Regions from separate parts of the Mesorhizobium sp. B2-1-3 genome, predicted to be linked through region 4. Evidence: predicted binding sites of a transcription regulator. Region 4 holds the regulator's gene; each other region holds the start of a gene.
The links. Region 4 encodes HrcA, which represses chaperone genes, less so after heat shock. Its sites were predicted from a motif close to GTTAGCACTCNCNNNNNGNGAGTGCTAAC; they were not measured.
Positions count from the first base shown of each region.

Region 1: a site for HrcA is predicted at 2,162-2,190, ahead of FJ973_RS25815 (co-chaperone GroES). Genes of this name have one in related genera too.
Region 2: a site for HrcA is predicted at 1,823-1,851, ahead of FJ973_RS14245 (co-chaperone GroES). Genes of this name have one in related genera too.
Region 3: a site for HrcA is predicted at 2,176-2,204, ahead of groES (co-chaperone GroES). Genes of this name have one in related genera too.

Region 1 is NZ_VFWL01000020.1:644-5,303, forward strand. Features, by position in the region: gene FJ973_RS25790 (Hsp20/alpha crystallin family protein) at 1-97, opposite strand, end outside; gene FJ973_RS25795 (Hsp20 family protein) at 176-658, opposite strand; gene FJ973_RS31035 (hypothetical protein) at 685-834, shown strand; gene FJ973_RS25800 (DUF982 domain-containing protein) at 872-1,243, shown strand; gene FJ973_RS25805 (usg protein) at 1,367-1,645, opposite strand; gene FJ973_RS25810 (hypothetical protein) at 1,670-2,011, opposite strand; gene FJ973_RS25815 (co-chaperone GroES) at 2,348-2,662, shown strand; gene groL (chaperonin GroEL) at 2,720-4,351, shown strand; gene FJ973_RS25825 (hypothetical protein) at 4,424-4,660, shown strand, end outside.
Region 2 is NZ_VFWL01000007.1:144,434-149,093, forward strand. Features, by position in the region: gene FJ973_RS14225 (hypothetical protein) at 719-925, shown strand; gene FJ973_RS14230 (hypothetical protein) at 931-1,122, shown strand; gene FJ973_RS14235 (DUF1488 domain-containing protein) at 1,146-1,412, opposite strand; gene FJ973_RS14240 (hypothetical protein) at 1,409-1,657, opposite strand; gene FJ973_RS14245 (co-chaperone GroES) at 1,903-2,217, shown strand; gene groL (chaperonin GroEL) at 2,278-3,906, shown strand; gene FJ973_RS30915 (hypothetical protein) at 4,056-4,214, shown strand; gene FJ973_RS14255 (NUDIX domain-containing protein) at 4,232-4,636, opposite strand.
Region 3 is NZ_VFWL01000010.1:252,105-256,764, reverse strand. Features, by position in the region: gene groL (chaperonin GroEL) at 65-1,720, opposite strand; gene groES (co-chaperone GroES) at 1,790-2,086, opposite strand; gene FJ973_RS18665 (TetR/AcrR family transcriptional regulator) at 2,482-3,108, opposite strand; gene FJ973_RS18660 (MFS transporter) at 3,235-4,416, shown strand; gene FJ973_RS18655 (D-arabinono-1,4-lactone oxidase) at 4,429-4,660, shown strand, end outside.
Region 4 is NZ_VFWL01000001.1:386,260-390,919, forward strand. Features, by position in the region: gene FJ973_RS01970 (LysE family translocator) at 1-217, opposite strand, end outside; gene FJ973_RS01975 (sorbosone dehydrogenase family protein) at 346-1,716, opposite strand; gene FJ973_RS01980 (hypothetical protein) at 1,841-2,041, opposite strand; gene hrcA (heat-inducible transcriptional repressor HrcA) at 2,079-3,191, opposite strand; gene rph (ribonuclease PH) at 3,423-4,139, shown strand; gene FJ973_RS02000 (VOC family protein) at 4,323-4,660, shown strand, end outside.

The sequences.
Region 1 (4,660 bases), on a different contig from region 4:
GGTGCAACGACATGAACGGATCACGTTCGCCATCGCGCAGAAGGCTGGGCACCTGGCCTCGTTCCCGGCCAAAAGGAATGAGATCACGTACGCTCATTGTCTTTCTCCTCTTTGCTTGCGTCTCCACCACCGGGCGACCGGCGTCCGGTTGGTGGAAGCCCTGACCCGAATTGCCTCACGCGGCCTGTTTTTCCACTTGCACGGGCTTTGCCGCGGATTTTTCCTTGGCTTTGGCCATGCTGGTGCCGATCTCGATCTTGCGCGGTTTCATCTCTTCGGGAATCTCACGCTGAAGATCGACGGTCAGGAGACCGTTGACGAGGCCGGCGCCGGTCACCTTCACATGGTCGGCAAGTTCGAAGCGTCGCTCAAACGGCCGTCCGGCGATGCCGCGATGCAGGTATTCGCCATTGTCCTCTCCGGCACGCTCGCCGGCGATGACGAGCATGTTGGGTTCATGCACGATGCTCAATTCGTCTTGACCGAAGCCGGCTACCGCCATGGTGATGCGGTAGGCGTCGTCACCGGTCCTGGAGATGTCGTAGGGCGGCCAGTTGTCGACGTTCGCCGTGCGGCTGGCATTCTCCAGCAGGTCGAAAATGCGGTCGAAGCCTATGCTCGACCGATAGAGCGGTGAAAAGTCGAAAGCGGTTCTCATAGCCATATCCTCCTTCGCTGAGCAACATGGGTACGAGGAGTGCCAAGGATGCGGCACTCCTTGACCTGCCGGCCCTTCCGGCGCCGGCGGAATCGATCTGGGAACTGACGGGCGTGGCGTCAAGAGGCCTGATCGAACGTCTCGTCGAGATTCCGGCGGCCCTTGACGCGGCCTGAACGGCTGACCATCTCGATCACGGATGGACGGTCGCCGGTGACGCCATCCGATTGCTTACTCGCAAAAAGACGTCAAAAAACGGAGGAAGTGATGAACGATATTCGGTTTCCCCAGCCGATTACCCTCGAATTGTCGGACGCCCCGCGCAAGGTCGCCAGCAGCTTCGAGGCTCTGGAATGCCTGGATCAACAATGGCCGAAATGGGCGCGCGGACCAAGCTGGCGCGCCGCCGGCCGTGCATGCCGTGATGCGCTGGATGGCTGGCGCAGCGGGCGTGCCGCCTACAAGGCCTTCTTGAAGGCGGCCAAGCGAGCCGGCCTGACGAGGGGCCGCTCCGCTTCGCCCCAGCAATTCCGTTCCGCGGCGATGTCAAGGACGGCCCAGCCGATGGCTGTCAGAGCAGGATGACACGAATCCCATCACTCATCCTGCTCGGGAACTCTGATTTTAGGTATGCTCAATCGAGCCTTTGAGCGCGCCGCGTTGCAGGCGACGCGCTTCAGGTTTTTTGATCCGCTCAATGTGATCCGCTCAATGGATGGCAACGATGCCGTCAACGGCGCGCCATTCCGACGGTGTGATTAGACGATGATGTGCGACGCGCACGGAATGCAGCGCGCCGTCCAGTTCGCTTTCCCAATAGCCAAGGAAGCCCTTCAGCTCCGGGAAATCGGGAGCGAGGTCGTATTCCTGCCAGACATAGAGCTGCAGCAGGTTGGGGTAGTCAGGCATATGATAGTGAATCTCGGCCGTGGTCAGGCCGTAGCCATCCATCTGCAGGCGGAATTCTCTGCTGACCGCAGTCACCATATGTTTCTCCTTTCGCTTACGACCTTATGCATTCATCCTGGCGAAGTCGTGCCGGAATTCATCCGGCGTGGACCGCGGCGCCGGCACGTCGATGTCGAGCTTGCAGAAGGCCTCCATGATGTGGTCGAAGGAAACCGGCCGCTCGACTCCCGGCGGCAGGCGCAGTTCCGGCATCGACTCCACCGCGCAGGCATCCGAGGCCCAAGACGACAGGATCGCCCGCTTTTCCCAGAGGTCGAGCGCGTCGTCTTCCAATACCTCGTCAGGATGTTTGAAGTGCCTCGCCGGCGAAAGCAGCCGGTCAAGCGAGGTGTCGGGCGTGTCAGTCAGGGAAGGCATGATCGGCGGAAATTTATGTCGGTCCATCGCTGTCCTCCGTCTGCAAAAACTCCTCGATAGCGTCCAGTTTCCGGCTGTGCTTCGGCAGCGCCGGCCAGGATAATCTTGTTGGCTCTTCACCAAAATTCAAGCGGTGAAATCGTCGACCTGGCGAGAATCCCTGCATGATAACAACGCGTTGGCACTCTCATGCGACGAGTGCCAAAATTTTTGCGCGGACCTCTTGAAACCGGAAAATTCCAAAACTAGCTCGATATGCGCGCGCGATGCCTGAACAAGGGTCGCGGCACCTCTTGCCGGGCCGATATTGCCGGTCCGGCGCGGAGGAACCTCAAAAACTGTTTGTCCTTGAAGGAGAACGACATGACGTTCCGCCCATTGCACGACCGTATCCTGGTCCGCCGCATCGAAGCCGAGGAGAAAACGGCTGGCGGCATTATCATTCCCGACACAGCCAAGGAAAAGCCGCAGGAAGGCGAGGTGATCGCCGCCGGCCCCGGCGCCCGCAACGAAGCCGGGCAGCTACAGCCGCTCGACGTCAGGGTGGGTGACCGCATTCTGTTCGGCAAATGGTCCGGCACCGAGATCAAGCTCGGCGGCCAAGACCTGATCATCATGAAGGAAAGCGATGTGATGGGCGTGATCGAGCAGACCGCGACCGTGAAGAAGGCCGCCTGACGGCTTCTTGCCAGGTTACCAGTCAACGAAAGCTGCCTAAATTGAAGGAGTGATCCAATGGCTGCCAAGGAAGTGAAGTTCCATACCGAAGCCCGCGAGAAGATGCTGCGCGGCGTCGACATTCTGGCCAATGCGGTGAAGGTGACGCTCGGTCCCAAAGGCCGCAACGTCGTTATCGACAAATCCTTCGGCGCGCCGCGCATCACCAAGGATGGTGTGACGGTGGCCAAGGAGATCGAACTGGAAGACAAGTTCGAAAACATGGGCGCGCAGATGGTGCGCGAAGTCGCTTCGAAGACCAACGACATCGCCGGCGACGGCACCACAACCGCGACCGTTCTGGCCCAAGCCATTGTCAAGGAAGGCGCCAAGGCCGTCGCCTCGGGCATGAATCCGATGGATTTGAAACGCGGCATCGACAAGGCCGTGGAGGCGATCGTTGCCGAACTGAAGGCCAACGCTCGCAAGGTGACGAAAAACGATGAGATCGCCCAGGTCGGCACCATTTCGGCCAATGGCGATCCCGAGATCGGCCGGTTCCTCGCCGAGGCGATGGAGAAGGTCGGCAATGAAGGTGTCATCACGGTGGAGGAGGCCAAGACCGCCGAGACCGAACTGGAGGTGGTCGAAGGCATGCAGTTCGACCGCGGCTATCTCAGCCCGTACTTCATCACCAACCAGGACAAGATGCGCGTCGAACTTGAAGAGCCCTATGTGCTGATCCACGAGAAGAAACTGTCCAACCTGCAAGCCATGCTCCCCGTCCTCGAGGCGGTCGTGCAGTCGGGCAAGCCGCTGCTGATCATCGCCGAGGACGTGGAAGGGGAGGCGCTCGCCACGCTGGTCGTGAACAAATTGCGCGGCGGCCTGAAGGTCGCGGCCGTCAAGGCGCCTGGCTTCGGTGATCGCCGCAAGGCGATGCTGGAGGATATCGCCATCCTCACCGGCGGCACGGCGATCAGCGAGGATCTCGGCATCAAGCTCGAGAACGTCACGCTGCAGATGCTGGGCCGCGCCAAGAAGGTGGTGATCGAAAAAGAAAACACCACCATCGTCGACGGCGTTGGCCGCAAGGAAGAGATCCAGGGCCGCATCGCCCAGATCAAAGCGCAGATCGAGGAGACCACCTCCGACTACGACCGCGAGAAATTGCAGGAGCGGCTGGCGAAGCTCGCCGGTGGCGTCGCCGTCATCCGTGTCGGCGGTTCGACGGAAGTCGAGGTGAAGGAGCGCAAGGACCGTGTCGACGACGCGCTGCATGCGACCCGTGCGGCGGTCGAGGAAGGCGTGCTCCCGGGCGGCGGCGTCGCGCTGCTCCGGGCCGCCAAGGCGCTCGATGCCTTGCCGATCGACAATGCCGACCAGAGGACCGGTGTCGAGATCGTGCGGCGTGCGATCGAGACCCCGGTGCGCCAGATCGCGGAGAACGCCGGCGCCGAGGGCTCGATCATCGTCGGCAAGCTGCGCGAGAAGAGCGAGTTCGGCTGGGGCTGGAACGCCCAGACCAACGAGTTCGGCGATCTCTACGGCCAAGGCGTCATCGATCCGGCAAAGGTCGTGCGCACCGCGCTTCAGGATGCCGCTTCCGTCGCTGGCCTGCTGGTCACCACTGAGGCGATGGTGGCCGAGAAGCCAAAGAAGGAGGCCGCGACCCCTGCCATGCCCGCCGGCGCGGGCATGGACTTCTAGGACGCCGGGAGGCCGCCCGCTCCCAGAAGTGGGAGCGGGCGCTTCCCGGGGAAAGTTTGGAGAGAGACCACTATGACCGGTATCGGTTCCGTTCCGGCGCCCACGCATCCGGCAAACGAATTTCTCGCCTACGAGGCAGAATGCAGGAGCGTGCTGGGGCCATTGTTGATGCGCGTTCTCGACATGGCCGAGTCCGCAGGCTGGAGCCGCCGTACGGCGGCGTCGACGCTGATGTTCCTGGCCGCGCAGCATGTGTCGGCAGCCTCGGAAGGCTCCGGCGGCTCAACCAGGGATGGAGGACGCGATCAT
Region 2 (4,660 bases), on a different contig from region 4:
GCGGCGAAAATCCCGATTGGGAAAAGGTTTTCTCTTACAGGCCGGAATGAGACCCGGCCAATGGCCGAGCCCGCTTGGAAACGTTTGGAAAAACCTTTTCTCAAACCCAAACTAAGCCAGATCCAGAGGCTGTTCAAGAGGAAAAGTGGCTGGTCCTCCGTGGTGCGAAGCGGCCGCCGGAGGGCGGGCTCACGGGCTCGGCGAGTTCATATCAGGCGCCTAATCGGCAGTCGTCAGTGCTGCCATGGCGCGAGCCAACCAAAGCGGCAATCGGCGACATGTCTACAAACGACTCTTCGGTCTTAACGCTTGCGCAAATATTATCGGTTAGTTCGCTAGTCATGGCCTCGTGGCGGAGCGGCTACGCTGGAGACGGCAAATCTCTGAAGCCTCGGTTCGATCCCGAGGCGAGGCCTCCAAAAATCATATGACGTAGAGCCTGCGTCGGATCATCAAGGGCGATGGGTCTTGCCAGCTTGCATTTGCGGCCTGGGCCGGACAGGTCCTCGTCTTCGTCGTGACGCTGACGCGCCGGCAAGAAGACTGCTACCCAGCCGCCTTGCGCGCTTTCAGCATCTGACGATCGGGGTCACGTGGCATGCGGCCGGCGTTAAAGCAGCCTATTTGCATTTGGCATGCAGGGCACTCGCCAAAAGAGTGCTATGGAAGGGCGAGAGCTTGCCCGCTCCGACTTTCCCCGACATTCGAGGCCATTTTCGTGCGTGAACCGTCGCTGTTGCCCGTCTTTGGAAAACTTGGCGCCAAGGGACCCCGTGTCGTCGCGGTGGAACCGGTCCCGTCGGCAGGTATCGCCCCACGGCTGCGGGAGGCCCTGGCCGCCCATGGCGGCATGGTGCTGAAGCTGTCGGTCGTCGCCTGGACGATATCGGTCCTGGGCATGGTCTTCTTCATGTTGCAGGGCTGAGGCAAATGGCCAACCGCTACGCACTGCGCATGGACTTGCCCCAAAGCTGGGCCATCATCGACGTCTTCACCGGCCAGCCCGTCGTCGTCAGGCAAAGGGCGATGGTCGGCATGAGCCCGCGCGACGCCAACGCCATGGTCGATCAGATGAATGTCCGGGACGTCAAGCGCCGGGAGAAGGCGGAGCGTAAATCCTGATCCAGCGCCGTTCGCCTGTCGTCTCAGCGGAAGTCGTCGGCCGTCAGCACATACATGCTCTTGCGCGTGCGGTCATAGGCCTTTGACGCTACGTCGCGGATAACACTGCTCTCGGTGTCGAAGGTGGCGAGATAGCCGGCTTCATTGGCTGCCGTCGCCGGCTGCATCCTCGTCATGGCATCGGCGGCGACCGAGAAGGAAATCTGGAACATGCCGTCATAGCCGACGAACCGGATGCGCTTGCCGGCCTCGTCGTAGCTGCGGCTGCGGTTGGGGAAGGTCAGGCTCATGATTTTGCCTCCGTCGTTTTCTTCACCGCGCGTTTCTTCTTCGGCGTCGGGTTCAGGGCCTCGGCCACGCGGTCGGCTTCTTCCTTGGCCAGCCGCAATTGCCTCAGCCTTGCCGTCTTGATCTCCCTGGCCCTCGCTTCGGACATATATTCGGCTGTTGCCTTGTTGCGCTCCGCCGTCTTCTTCTGCTTGTCGACAAAGCGCGCTTCAGCTTTTTCCATGATCGTCTGGTTGCCGTCGGCCATCGAGGAAATCTCCCTTGCGTCTGAAATCGTGAAAATGAACTTGTCCGATAAATAGGCACTCTGCCGGGAAAATTCAAATTTTTGAAATATTTGGTCGTTTTCCGACCCGATGAAACCGGGCGCCGAAATAATACTATGATTATTCAATATCCGCTCGGAATAAATTTTGGCACTCCTATCTATCGAGTGCCAAAGAGCCTATAGAAGGGGGCGGCCGCCTATGCCGGCCCCAGAAAGAAGTTCTCATGAAATTTCGGCCACTCCACGACCGCGTCGTCATCCGGCGCGCCGAAGGCGATATCAAATCCAAGGGCGGCATCATCATTCCCGACAATGCCAAGGAAAAGCCGCAGGAAGGCGAAGTGATCGCGGTTGGTCCCGGCGCCCGCGACGAAAACGGCGCACTTGTTCCGCTCGACGTCAAGGCCGGCGACTTGATCCTGTTCGGCAAATGGTCGGGCACGGAGGTCAAGATCGACGGCGAGGATCTTCTGATCATGAAGGAAGCCGACATCATGGGCGTTATCGAAAAGAGCGTCGAAGCCAAGAAGGCCGCCTGACTGAAGCGCCGCGCCTCTGCGCGGTGACGGCTCCACTCCAAATGCGAACTGGATAAAATCATGTCTGCCAAGGAAATCAAATTCTCCACCGATGCGCGCGACCGTATGCTGCGCGGCGTCGAGATCCTCACCAATGCGGTCAAGGTCACGCTCGGCCCCAAGGGCCGCAACGTCATCATCGACAAGGCCTATGGGGCGCCGCGCATCACCAAGGACGGCGTCACCGTCGCCAAGGAAATCGAGCTTGCCGACAAGTTCGAGAACATGGGCGCGCAGATGGTGCGCGAAGTGGCCTCGAAGACCAACGACCTCGCCGGCGACGGCACCACCACTGCCACGGTGCTGGCCGCCTCGATCCTGCGCGAAGGCGCCAAGCTGGTTGCCGCCGGCATGAACCCGATGGACCTCAAGCGCGGCATCGACCAGGCCGTCGCGGCCGTCGTCGTGGAAATCAAGGCGAAGGCCAAGAAGGTCAAATCGTCGGCCGAGATCGCGCAGGTCGGCACAATCGCCGCCAATGGCGATGCCAGCGTCGGCGAGATGATCGCCAAGGCGATGGACAAGGTCGGAAATGACGGCGTCATCACCGTCGAGGAAGCCAAGACCGCGAACACCGAACTCGACGTCGTCGAAGGCATGCAGTTCGACCGCGGCTATCTCTCGCCCTATTTCGTCACCAATGCCGACAAGATGCGCGCGGAGCTGGAAGAGCCCTATATTCTCATCCACGAGAAGAAGCTCGGCAATCTGCAGGCAATGCTGCCGATCCTCGAAGCGGTGGTGCAGAGCGGCAGGCCGCTGCTGATCATCTCCGAGGACGTCGAAGGCGAGGCTCTGGCGACGCTGGTCGTCAACAAGCTGCGCGGCGGCCTCAAGGTCGCGGCCGTCAAGGCGCCGGGCTTCGGCGACCGCCGCAAGGCGATGCTGGAAGACATCGCGGTGCTCACATCCGGCCAGATGATCTCCGAGGATCTCGGCATCAAGCTGGAGAACGTCACCATCGAGATGCTCGGCCGCGCCAAGCGCGTGCTGATCGAAAAGGACACCACCACGATCATCGACGGCGCCGGCACCAAGGCGACCATTCAGGCGCGTGTCGCCCAGATCAAGGGCCAGATCGAGGAAACCACCTCCGACTATGACAAGGAGAAGCTGCAGGAGCGGCTGGCCAAGCTCTCCGGCGGGGTGGCCGTCATCCGCGTCGGCGGCGCCACAGAGTCGGAAGTCAAGGAAAAGAAGGACCGCATCGACGACGCGCTGAACGCCACGCGCGCGGCGGTCGAGGAAGGCATCGTGCCAGGCGGCGGCGTGGCTCTGCTGCGTGCCAGGACGGCGCTTGCCGGCCTGGGCGGCGCCAACGCCGATGTCACCGCCGGCATCTCGATCGTGCTCAGGGCACTCGAAGCGCCGCTCCGCCAGATCGCCGAGAATTCGGGCGTTGAAGGCTCTGTTGTCGTCGGCAAGCTCTCCGACAGCAAGGACCACAACCAGGGTTTCGATGCCCAGAACGAGGCGTATGTCGACATGATCAAGGCGGGCATCGTCGATCCGGCGAAAGTGGTGCGCACCGCGTTGCAAGATGCCGGCTCGATCGCCGCGCTTTTGATCACCGCCGAAGCGATGATCTCGGACATTCCGGCCAAGGATGCCGCGCCTGCGGGCAGCGGTGGCGGCATGGGCGGCTACTAGGATTCGGCCGGCTCGCGAAGATGGTTTCATAAAAGCCGTCTTTCAGGCCTGATCCGTATCTCGCCAAACCGGTCTTTGCCGCAGGCGAGACGACTATCGCCGGGGGATTCTCCCCCGGCGCGCAGGCCTCTGGCCCAGGAGATCGATCCATGATCGTGTTCGTGCAGAAGCCACAGACGGTCGTCACGACCGAAACGACAGAGGAAAGCCGCTTCGACCGCATCCGCAGGATTGCCGCCGACAAGCACAAGAAATCCGAGCCCGATCCGGCAATGCCACAAAAGGGCGACCCCAAGCGTCCGATGTAATAGCGGCGCCGCCGCCGCTACATTCCGCTCAACCTCAGCACCACATCGCGCGTCAGCGGCGCAAGTTCGACGGAACTGGTCGAGCCGGGCTCCAGCCAGATGATCTCCTCGATCTCGGGGGCGGCTATCGGCTGGCTGTCGATGGAGAGCCCGAACAATTCCGCCTCGACCGTGCTGTCCGGCTCGTTGGCCGAGAACAGGCCGAGCCGGGAGGTGGTGGCGAGGTCGACCGCCAATCCGAGTTCCTCGCGCAATTCACGCACCAGAGCATCGAGCGGGGACTCGCGCGGCTCGATCTTGCCGCCGGGCTGCATGAAGGCGCTGGTGCCGCGCTTGCGCACCAGAAGCAGCCGGCCCGACGCATCCGCGATGAAGCCGGCGGCGACCCTGATCTTGCGGCTTTCGTGGCGGGTAGGATTCACGGTAGACTGTTCCGGTGGTCGTTT
Region 3 (4,660 bases), on a different contig from region 4:
AATGTGCAAAGAAAAGGGCGGCATCGCTGCCGCCCTTTCCGCATGCATAAAGCAGATGGCTGGATTAGAAGTCCATGCCGCCCATACCGCCCATGCCGCCGCCGCCCATGCCGCCAGGCATGCCGCCGCCAGCCGACTCCTTCTTCGGAGCCTCCGCGATCATGGCTTCGGTGGTGACCAGCAGGCCGGCGACCGAGGCCGCGTCCTGGAGAGCCGTACGCACGACCTTGACCGGATCGACGATACCCATGGCGATCATGTCGCCATATTCGCCGGTCTGGGCGTTGTAGCCGAAGGTCGCGCCCTTGTTCTCGAGGATCTTGCCAGCAACGATCGATGCTTCCGCACCGGCGTTGGCAGCGATCTGACGGGCCGGGGCCTGCAGTGCGCGGCGAACGATGTTGATGCCGGCGGCCTGGTCGGAGTTGACGCCGGTGGCCTTGAGGTTGCCCGAAGCGCGCAGCAGGGCCACGCCACCGCCGGCAACGATGCCTTCTTCCACGGCCGCGCGGGTCGCGTTGAGGGCGTCATCGACGCGGTCCTTCTTTTCCTTCACTTCCACTTCGGTCGCACCGCCGACGCGGATAACGGCAACACCGCCGGCGAGCTTGGCCAGACGCTCCTGCAGCTTCTCCTTGTCGTAGTCCGAGGTGGTCTCCTCGATCTGCTGCTTGATCTGGGCAACGCGGCCCTGGATCTCGGCCTTCTTGCCGGCGCCGTCGACGATGGTGGTGTTCTCCTTCGAGATCGACACCTTCTTGGCGCGGCCGAGCATGTTGAGGCCGACATTCTCGAGCTTGATGCCGAGGTCTTCGGAGATGACCTGGCCACCGGTGAGGATGGCGATGTCTTCCAGCATGGCCTTGCGGCGATCACCGAAGCCCGGAGCCTTGACGGCAGCGATCTTCAGGCCACCGCGCAGCTTGTTGACGACCAGCGTGGCCAAGGCCTCGCCTTCGACGTCTTCCGAGATGATGAGCAGCGGCTTGGAGGTCTGCACGACCGCTTCCAGGACCGGCAGCATAGCCTGCAGATTGGAGAGCTTCTTCTCGTGGAGCAGGATGTAGGCGTCCTCGAGATCGGCAACCATCTTATCGGGGTTGGTGACGAAGTAGGGCGAGAGATAGCCGCGGTCGAACTGCATGCCTTCGACGACTTCCAGCTCGGTCTCGGCGGTCTTGGCTTCCTCGACGGTGATGACGCCTTCGTTGCCGACCTTCTGCATCGCTTCCGCGATCATCTTGCCGACCGACTCGTCGCCATTGGCCGAGATGGTGCCGACCTGGGCGACTTCCTCGGAGGTCTTGATCTTCTTGGCGGCCTTGCCGAGAGCTGCGACCACTTCGGTCACGGCCAGGTCGATGCCGCGCTTCAGGTCCATCGGGTTCATGCCGGCGGCAACCGCCTTGTGGCCTTCCTGGACGATCGACTGCGCCAGAACGGTCGCGGTCGTGGTGCCGTCGCCGGCGATGTCGTTGGTCTTCGAAGCGACTTCGCGGACCATCTGCGCGCCCATGTTCTCGAACTTGTCCTCAAGTTCGATTTCCTTGGCGACGGTGACGCCGTCCTTGGTGATGCGCGGTGCGCCGAACGACTTGTCGATGACGACGTTGCGGCCCTTGGGGCCGAGCGTGACCTTCACCGCGTCGGCGAGGATGTTGACGCCGCGCAGCATGCGCTCACGGGCGTCGCGGGAGAATTTTACGTCTTTGGCAGCCATGTTCAACTCCTGGCAGGGGCTCGGATCGAGCCCGAAGATTTAAGATTCAGTTGATGGGAAGGCCGATATTCAGCCGATGATGCCCATGATGTCGGATTCCTTCATGATCAGAAGGTCTTCGCCATTGAGCTTGACTTCGGTGCCCGACCACTTGCCGAACAGGATGCGGTCGCCAGCCTTGACGTCCAGGGGCACGAGCTTGCCAGCTTCGTCGCGGGCGCCGGAGCCGACGGCGATGATCTCGCCTTCCTGCGGCTTTTCCTTCGCCGTGTCGGGGATGATGATCCCGCCGGCGGTCTTGGATTCGGATTCGACCCGGCGTACGACCACGCGGTCATGAAGCGGGCGGAACTTCGACTTTGCCATGTTTTCTTCCTCGATGAGAACGGTGAGAAACAGTTCCTCCGTCCGGCGAAGCCGGACAATCTACAAAGCCCGGCGGTACCGGACCTGTGGTTAGCACTCACCCAGGGCGAGTGCTAACGTGGCGGTGAAATAGGCTGCTGGCTGGCGAGAGTCAAGGCGCGCGCGAGCGGGCAGCGGCGCGAAATTTTGTTTTCCGCGAAAGCCCGCTCGCAGAACGTGCCAGTTGCCGCTGGCCTTTCATGCGAAATGCGCCGGTTCCTCCCGCAATCGACGGCGAAACAAGGCGCGGAGGGGTGCTCCGCCGCTACCGGTCAGAGATCCTGCCGCCCGACACTTCGATACGCAAGAGGTGTTGATGTCACGGGAGAGAGGGGCGCGAAAGCCGCCGCCGAAAACTATAGAAACAGTCTCAGCTGCGTGTGGATGATGGACCTGTAGTCGTCGATCGTGCGCCGGCCTTCCTTCTCGTCCTGCGTCAGTGCCAGCCGCACGACGCCGCCGGCAAGCTGGAAGATTAGGAACACCACGCGCGCGAAGTCTTCGCGCCGGTCGGGCCGCAGCATCGGAGCGACGTGGTCGCAGAACATCTTGGCCTGGTGCCTTGTCTCAGCAATGTCGAGGTTCTGCAGCGCCTTGTCAGCCTGTATCGCGTTCTGCAGATCCTGGATGGCCGGGTCGTCGGCCACGCGCCGGTAATAGTCCTCGATCATGCGGTCCGCGGCAGCCGTCACGTCCTCAAGCCCACTTATTTCGGCGATGATCTCGCCGAAGCGTGCGCGGCTTTCCTCCGAGAAGCGCTCATAGAGCATCGCCAGGATCGCCGATTTGTTGGGGAAATAATGGTAGACGGTGGCGATCGGTCCGCCCGCCAGTGCGCCCACTTCCTTCATCGTCACCGCGTCGATGCCTTTTTCGCCGATCAGCCGCATGGTCGTCGAAAGGATCGCGTCGATGCGTTCGCGGCTCCGCTCCTGCTTGGGCCTGCGCCTCGGCGCCGTCGCCATCCGGCTTGCTTCTGCCATGCGCCCAATCTCTCGCGAGAGCTTCAAAATTCCCGGTTGACAAGAAACATGATCAAGTATCAGTTTCGTAATGCTGACAAGTTGTCAGCTTTTTTATCGCACTGCAAGGACGTTGGGAGGCGCCTCGTGACTGCGACGCAAGCCGTACAAGCGGAAAATGGCGATTGGCTGGTCGGCAACCCGACCGGCGTCGAGCTCGGCTCCGCATTATGGATCGGCTCGGTCGGGCTGCTGATCCTCGGGCTTCAGCCCGTGCTGCTTGGCGCGCTCTACACCGAGGGCCATGTCAGCGGCGATGAACTGGCGCTGGTCGCCACGGCGGAGATGATCGCAATCGCCATCGGTTCAGCCGTGGTGGCGATGCTGCTTTCCGCGCGCAACATGCGCTGGAAAAGCGCCGTCCTTTTGATCCTGCTGGCCCTGGCGAATGTATGGACCGCCCATGCCGCAAGCGCCAATGCGCTGATCGCCGCCCGCGCCATCGCCGGGCTGGCTGAGGGCGGCCTGGTCGCGATCGCCACTGAACTGATCGCCCGTTCGCGCCGGGCGGAGCGCATCGGCGGCTATTTCGTGACGCTGCAGACCCTGGCGCAATGTGCGCTCGCTCTGCTTTTGGCACTCTATGTCATTCCCGAGGCGGGGTCGTCCGGCGGCTTCATCGTGCTTGCCGTCGTCTGCGTCGTCTCGCTGGCGGCCGCTTTCACCGTACCCGGTGACTACGCCGACCTGCCGAAAGGGGAGAACCTGGCCAATGTGCTGACGGTTCCGTCGATCACCGCGCTATTGTCGGTCTTCTGCTACTTCATGTTCTTCGGCGCGATCTGGGCCTTCCTGGAACCGCTCGGTGCGCAATATGGGATTGATAGCTGGACCGTCGGTCTGATCGTCTCGGCCAGCCTGGCGACGCAGGTCCTGGGCGCGATGACGGCGACCGTGTTCGAGGCGCGCATCGATTACCGCATTGCCATTACGGCCATCGGTGCCGTCGCGCTGGTCTCCTCCCTTGTTCTTGCCAGCGCACCTGGCCTGACGACATTCTGGATCGCCGCCTTGGTCATGGGCTTCATCCTGTTGTTCATCGTACCCTATCAGATCCGGCTGGCGATCACGGCCGACGAGACGCGTACCGCCGTGCTGCTGGTGCCGGCCGCACAGCTCTTCGGCTTGGCGATCGGGCCGGTGGCGGCGTCGCTGCTCATCAATGGCAAGGATTTCCGGCCCGTGCCGGAATTCGCCGCGGCAAGCGCGTTTGCCAGCGTGGCCCTGCTTGGCCTGTTCGTGGCCACTATGCGCCGTCGGCGCGTCTGACGGGACGGCTGGATGTCGACGATCACCGCGCGGAACTGGAGCAACTGGTCGGGCTTCGTGCGCGCCGAGCCGAAGCTGATCGCCACTCCAACCGACGCCGGCGAGCTTGCCGATCTGGTGCGCACGGCACCTGGGCCGCTGCGGGTGGCGGGTGCTGGCCACTCCTTCACGGCGCTGGTGGCATCGCAAGGCTCGATCGTTTCCCTGGAGAAGATCGAGGGGCTGGTCTCGCACGACATACAAA
Region 4 (4,660 bases):
GGAACACCAGGCCGAAGGTCTGCGCGACAAAGGCAAGCCCAAGCACCACGGCGGTGAGATAAAGGAGGTCGCCGAGCATCAGGCCGAAGGACATGGCCAGCGACGAGCGGAAGCCGGAACCGAGCGCGCGCGCCACAAGCGCGGTGATGCCGGGGCCGGGAATGGCCGCGGCCAAGCCGAGGGCGGCGCTGTAGGCGAGAAAGCCGGTGAGGGTCATGGATCGAGCCTTGCGTCCGCGAAACTGCTGGGACGGCGCCTTGTCGCACAGAGTTTCGCGGGCGGGAATTGCCTGGAGCCGGATTTGGTTGCACCAGGCATGCCCCGTGCTCGAGGCCTCCCAGCGGATCAGGACCGGCCGTCGCCGTAGGTCACGCGCCAGATGGTGCCGTTGCCGTCCTCGGTGACGATCAGCGCGCCGTCGCTCGCCACCGCCACGCCGACCGGCCGGCCCCAGACCTCGCCGCCGGAGGTGACGAAGCCGGTCATGAAATCCTCATATTCGCCGGTCGGCTTGCCGTCCTTGAACTTGAGCCGCACCACCTTGTAGCCAGTCCTGTTGCCGCGATTCCACGAACCGTGCAGGGCGACGAAGGCGTCGCCCCTGTATTCGGCCGGAAAACCGGATCCTGCGCGGACATTCCTGCCGTCGTAGAAGGCGATGTTGAGCGGCGCCGAATGCGCCTGCATCAGAATGTCGGGGACGGTGACCTTGCCGGCAAGGTCGGGACGCGCGCCCTTGTGGCGCGGATCCTCATTGTCGCCGATATAGTACCAGGGCCAGCCGTAGAAGGCGCCTTCCTTCACTTCGGTCGCATATTCGAACGGCACGTTGTCGCCGAGCGCGTCGCGCTCGTTGACCACGCACCACAGCGCGCCCGCCGCCGGCTGGATGGCCATGCCCGAACAGTTGCGCAGGCCGGTGGCGACGATGCGCCCATTCCTACCGTCCGGGTCGAAAGCCCTGACGTCGGCGCGGCCTTCCTCCGCGCCCCAGGTGGCGCCGAGCGGCTTCGACCTGGCCCAGGCGTCGAGCCCGCCCCGCGGTTTCCTTGCCATGTCCTGGGCGGCGTTCGAGCCGGAGCCGACCGAGAGATACAGCGTCTTGCCGTCCGGCGAGAAGGCGATGTCGCGGGTCCAGTGATGAGTGGCCGGAATATCGCGGACGATGGTTTCCGGCTCGCCGGAGGCCTCCAGGTCGCCATCGCGGTAGGGAAAGCGCACGATGCTGTCGCTGTTGGCGACATAGACCCATTGCGGGTTGTCCCCAGGCGGGTAGAAGGCGATGCCGTAGGGCTGGTTGAGATTGCGGGCGAAGATGCCGTCCCTGACAGGTTTCGCGCTGCCCTCGCCGAGACGGTAGACGCGGATCTGGTTGGCCTCGCTGTCGGCGACGAACAGGTCGCCATTGGGCGCGACGCGCACGACGCGCGGATTGTCGATGCCCGAAGCGATCAGTTCCGCCGAAAAGCCCGCCGGCAGCCGCGGCTCGGCGCCTTGCGGCCTTTGCACCGGACCGGCGCCGTTCGAGGCGGATCTGGTGACATAGGGCCTGGGCTGGTCTTGCGGGCTGATCAACCGGCGCACGCCCGGCGCATCGGCCCGCCAGTCACCGAATGCGGCCGCGCCCTTCAGCACCGGCTCTTCCTGCTGGGCCAATGCCGTCGCGGCGAAGAGCAAGGCAGCAGCGATTACCACGGCGCCGGCAAGTCGGATCATCCCAGTCTCCAGCTTCTCGCTTCTTCATGCATGTCGTTGTCCCAAGACCGAAGTCACATGCATCAAGGGAACGGGCGGGCTCGGCAGTCGTTCCGGACGACACGGGGAGTTGAAGGAATTCGGGTCAGCTATCCGCGTCGAGATCGAGATCGGCGTCGAGGTTCTTTTCCAGTTCGACGAGATCGGCCGGCAGCGGCATGCCCATGGCGCGGATTTCGCGCAGCTTCTCGCGCAATTGCTCCTGCACTTCGCGCACATCCTCAGGCTGGTTGACCATCTCCTCCAGCAGCAGGCTGATCTGGGCCTTGAACGATTCCAGCGCCATCTTTTCTCTCCTCGGCCGTCTGGATCGATCCCAGCTCTCAGCGCAGCATGCGCGATATCAGCTGCGCCGTATAGTCGACCATCGGGACAATGCGGGCATAGTTGAGCCGGGTCGGGCCGATGACGCCGAGCGCGCCGACGACGCGGGCGTCCTTGTCGCGGTAGGGTGCCACGACCAGCGACGAGCCGGAGAGCGAGAAAAGCTTATTTTCCGAGCCGATGAAGATGCGCACGCCCGGTCCCGCCTCGGCGAGGTCGAGCAGCTGGATCAGCCCGTCCTGCGTCTCCATGTCCTCGAACAGGTGGCGCAGGAGTTCGATGTCGGCCTGGGCGGTGACGTTTTCGAGCAGATTGGCGCGGCCGCGCACGATCAGGCGCGCCGGCAGGCCGCTTTCCGCGCCGGCCCACACCGCCAGCCCTTTCTCCACCAGGTCCTGCGACAGCGTGTCGAGCGCTGCCCTTGTCTCTTCCTTGATACGCTCGACCTCCGCCCGCGCCTCGGCCAGCGTACGGCCGCGAATATGGGCGTTGAGAAAATTCGAGGCCTCGTGCAATTGCGAGACGGTGATGCCGGCCGGCAGATCGATGACCCGGTTCTCGACGTCGCCGTTCTGCGACACCATCACGGTCAGCGCCTTGGTGGGCTCGAGCTGGATGAACTCGATGTGCTTGAGCGCCACCTCGTTCTTGGCGGCCAGCACCAGGCCGGCGCCGCGCGACATGCCCGACAGCATCTGGCTGGCCTCGGTCAGCATGTGTTCCAGCGTGGCGCCCGAGCCGGAGGCGCGCACCTGCGCCTCGATGCTGCGCCGCTCCTCGTCGGAGAGGTCGCCCAATTCCATGAAGGCGTCGACGAAGAAGCGCAGGCCGGCCTGCGTCGGCAGGCGACCGGCCGAGATGTGCGGCGCGTAGATCAGGCCGAGATGTTCGAGATCGCTCATCACGTTGCGGATGGTGGCGGGCGACAGCGAGGACGGCAGGATGCGCGACAGGCTGCGCGATCCCACGGGCTCGCCGTCCCTCAGATAGGAATCGACGATACGCCGGAAGATGTCGCGCGAACGCATGTCGAGCGCCTGAAGTGCGGGCGCCTGAAGTGCCGGCGCGTGAAGAGCGAGCGACTGCGAAGCGGGATCGACTGCCTTGGTCATTGCGGCCATAACCTCCGGTTCAAGGATATAGACTTCGCGGCGCTGCGCGCAACCCGGTGTCGCGTTGCGCGATCAGCCGGTGTCGCACTTGCGATCACCCCGGTGTCGTGTTGCGCGATCGCCCCGGTGTCGCCGCGTTTGCGGCCGCCGGTCCATTTTCCTTTACGCCGTGCCCCGCATGCGTCTAAAAGCCGGCCAAGATTCAAAAAAGCTGACAAGAAAGCAGGCCGAATGCGCCCCTCCAAACGCCAGTTCGACGAAATGCGCGCCATCTCCTTCGAGCGCGGCGTCTCCAAACATGCCGAAGGCTCGTGCCTGGTGAAGTTCGGCGACACGCATGTCTTGTGCACGGCAAGCCTGGAGGAAAAGGTGCCGGGCTGGATGCGCAATTCCGGGAAAGGCTGGGTGACGGCCGAATACGGCATGCTGCCGCGCTCGACAGGCGAGCGCATGCGCCGCGAGGCCTCCGCCGGCAAGCAGGGCGGGCGCACGCTGGAGATCCAGCGGCTGATCGGCCGCTCGCTGCGCGCCGTGGTCGACCTGCAGGCGCTGGGCGAGCAGCAGATCACCGTCGACTGCGACGTCATCCAGGCCGATGGCGGCACCCGCACCGCCTCCATCACCGGCGGCTGGGTGGCGCTCTACGATTGCCTGCGCTGGATGGAAGCGCGGCAGATGGTGAGCGTCGCCAAGGTGCTGAAGGACCATGTCGCGGCGATTTCCTGCGGCATCCATGACGGCCAGCCGGTCATCGACCTCGACTATCTCGAGGATTCCTCCGCCGGCACCGACGCCAATTTCGTCATGACCGGCAAGGGCGGCATCGTCGAGATCCAGGGCACGGCCGAGGGCGAGCCCTTTTCGGAAGGGCAGTTCGCCGAGCTGATGGGCCTGGCCAAGAAAGGCATCCAGAGGCTGGTGAGTTTGCAGCAGATGGCGGTGGCGTAGTTTATTCATGCGGAGCCTGGGCACCCCCCTCTGCCCTGCCGGGCATCTCCCCCGCAAGGGGGGAGATCGGCTGTTGTCTCGAGCTTCGCCAATAATCAGAATAGAATACCATGAGCCGGCGCTCACGCCGCCAATCTCCCCCCTTGCGCGGGAGATGGCCGGCAGGCCAGAGGGGGGTGCCTCGTGATCCCCTCTGCAATTCTTGAATCCGCTCTTTACGTCACCGACCTCGCCGCTGCCGAAGCCTTCTACACCGACATCCTCGGCCTCACTCCTCTCGGCAAGGTCGAGGGCCGCCATCTGTTCTTCCGTTGCGGAGCCGGCGTGCTGCTGGTCTTCAACGCCGAGGCGACCAGGATCCCGCCTGCGCCCGACGCGAGGCTGAAAGTGCCGCCACACGGCACATCGGGCGAAGGCCATCTCTGCTTTGCGGCGACCGCCGATGAAATCAGCCGCTGGAAATCCCATCTGAAGGCGAAGAACATCGCTGTCGAAAGCGAATTCGAATGGCCGCAAGGCGG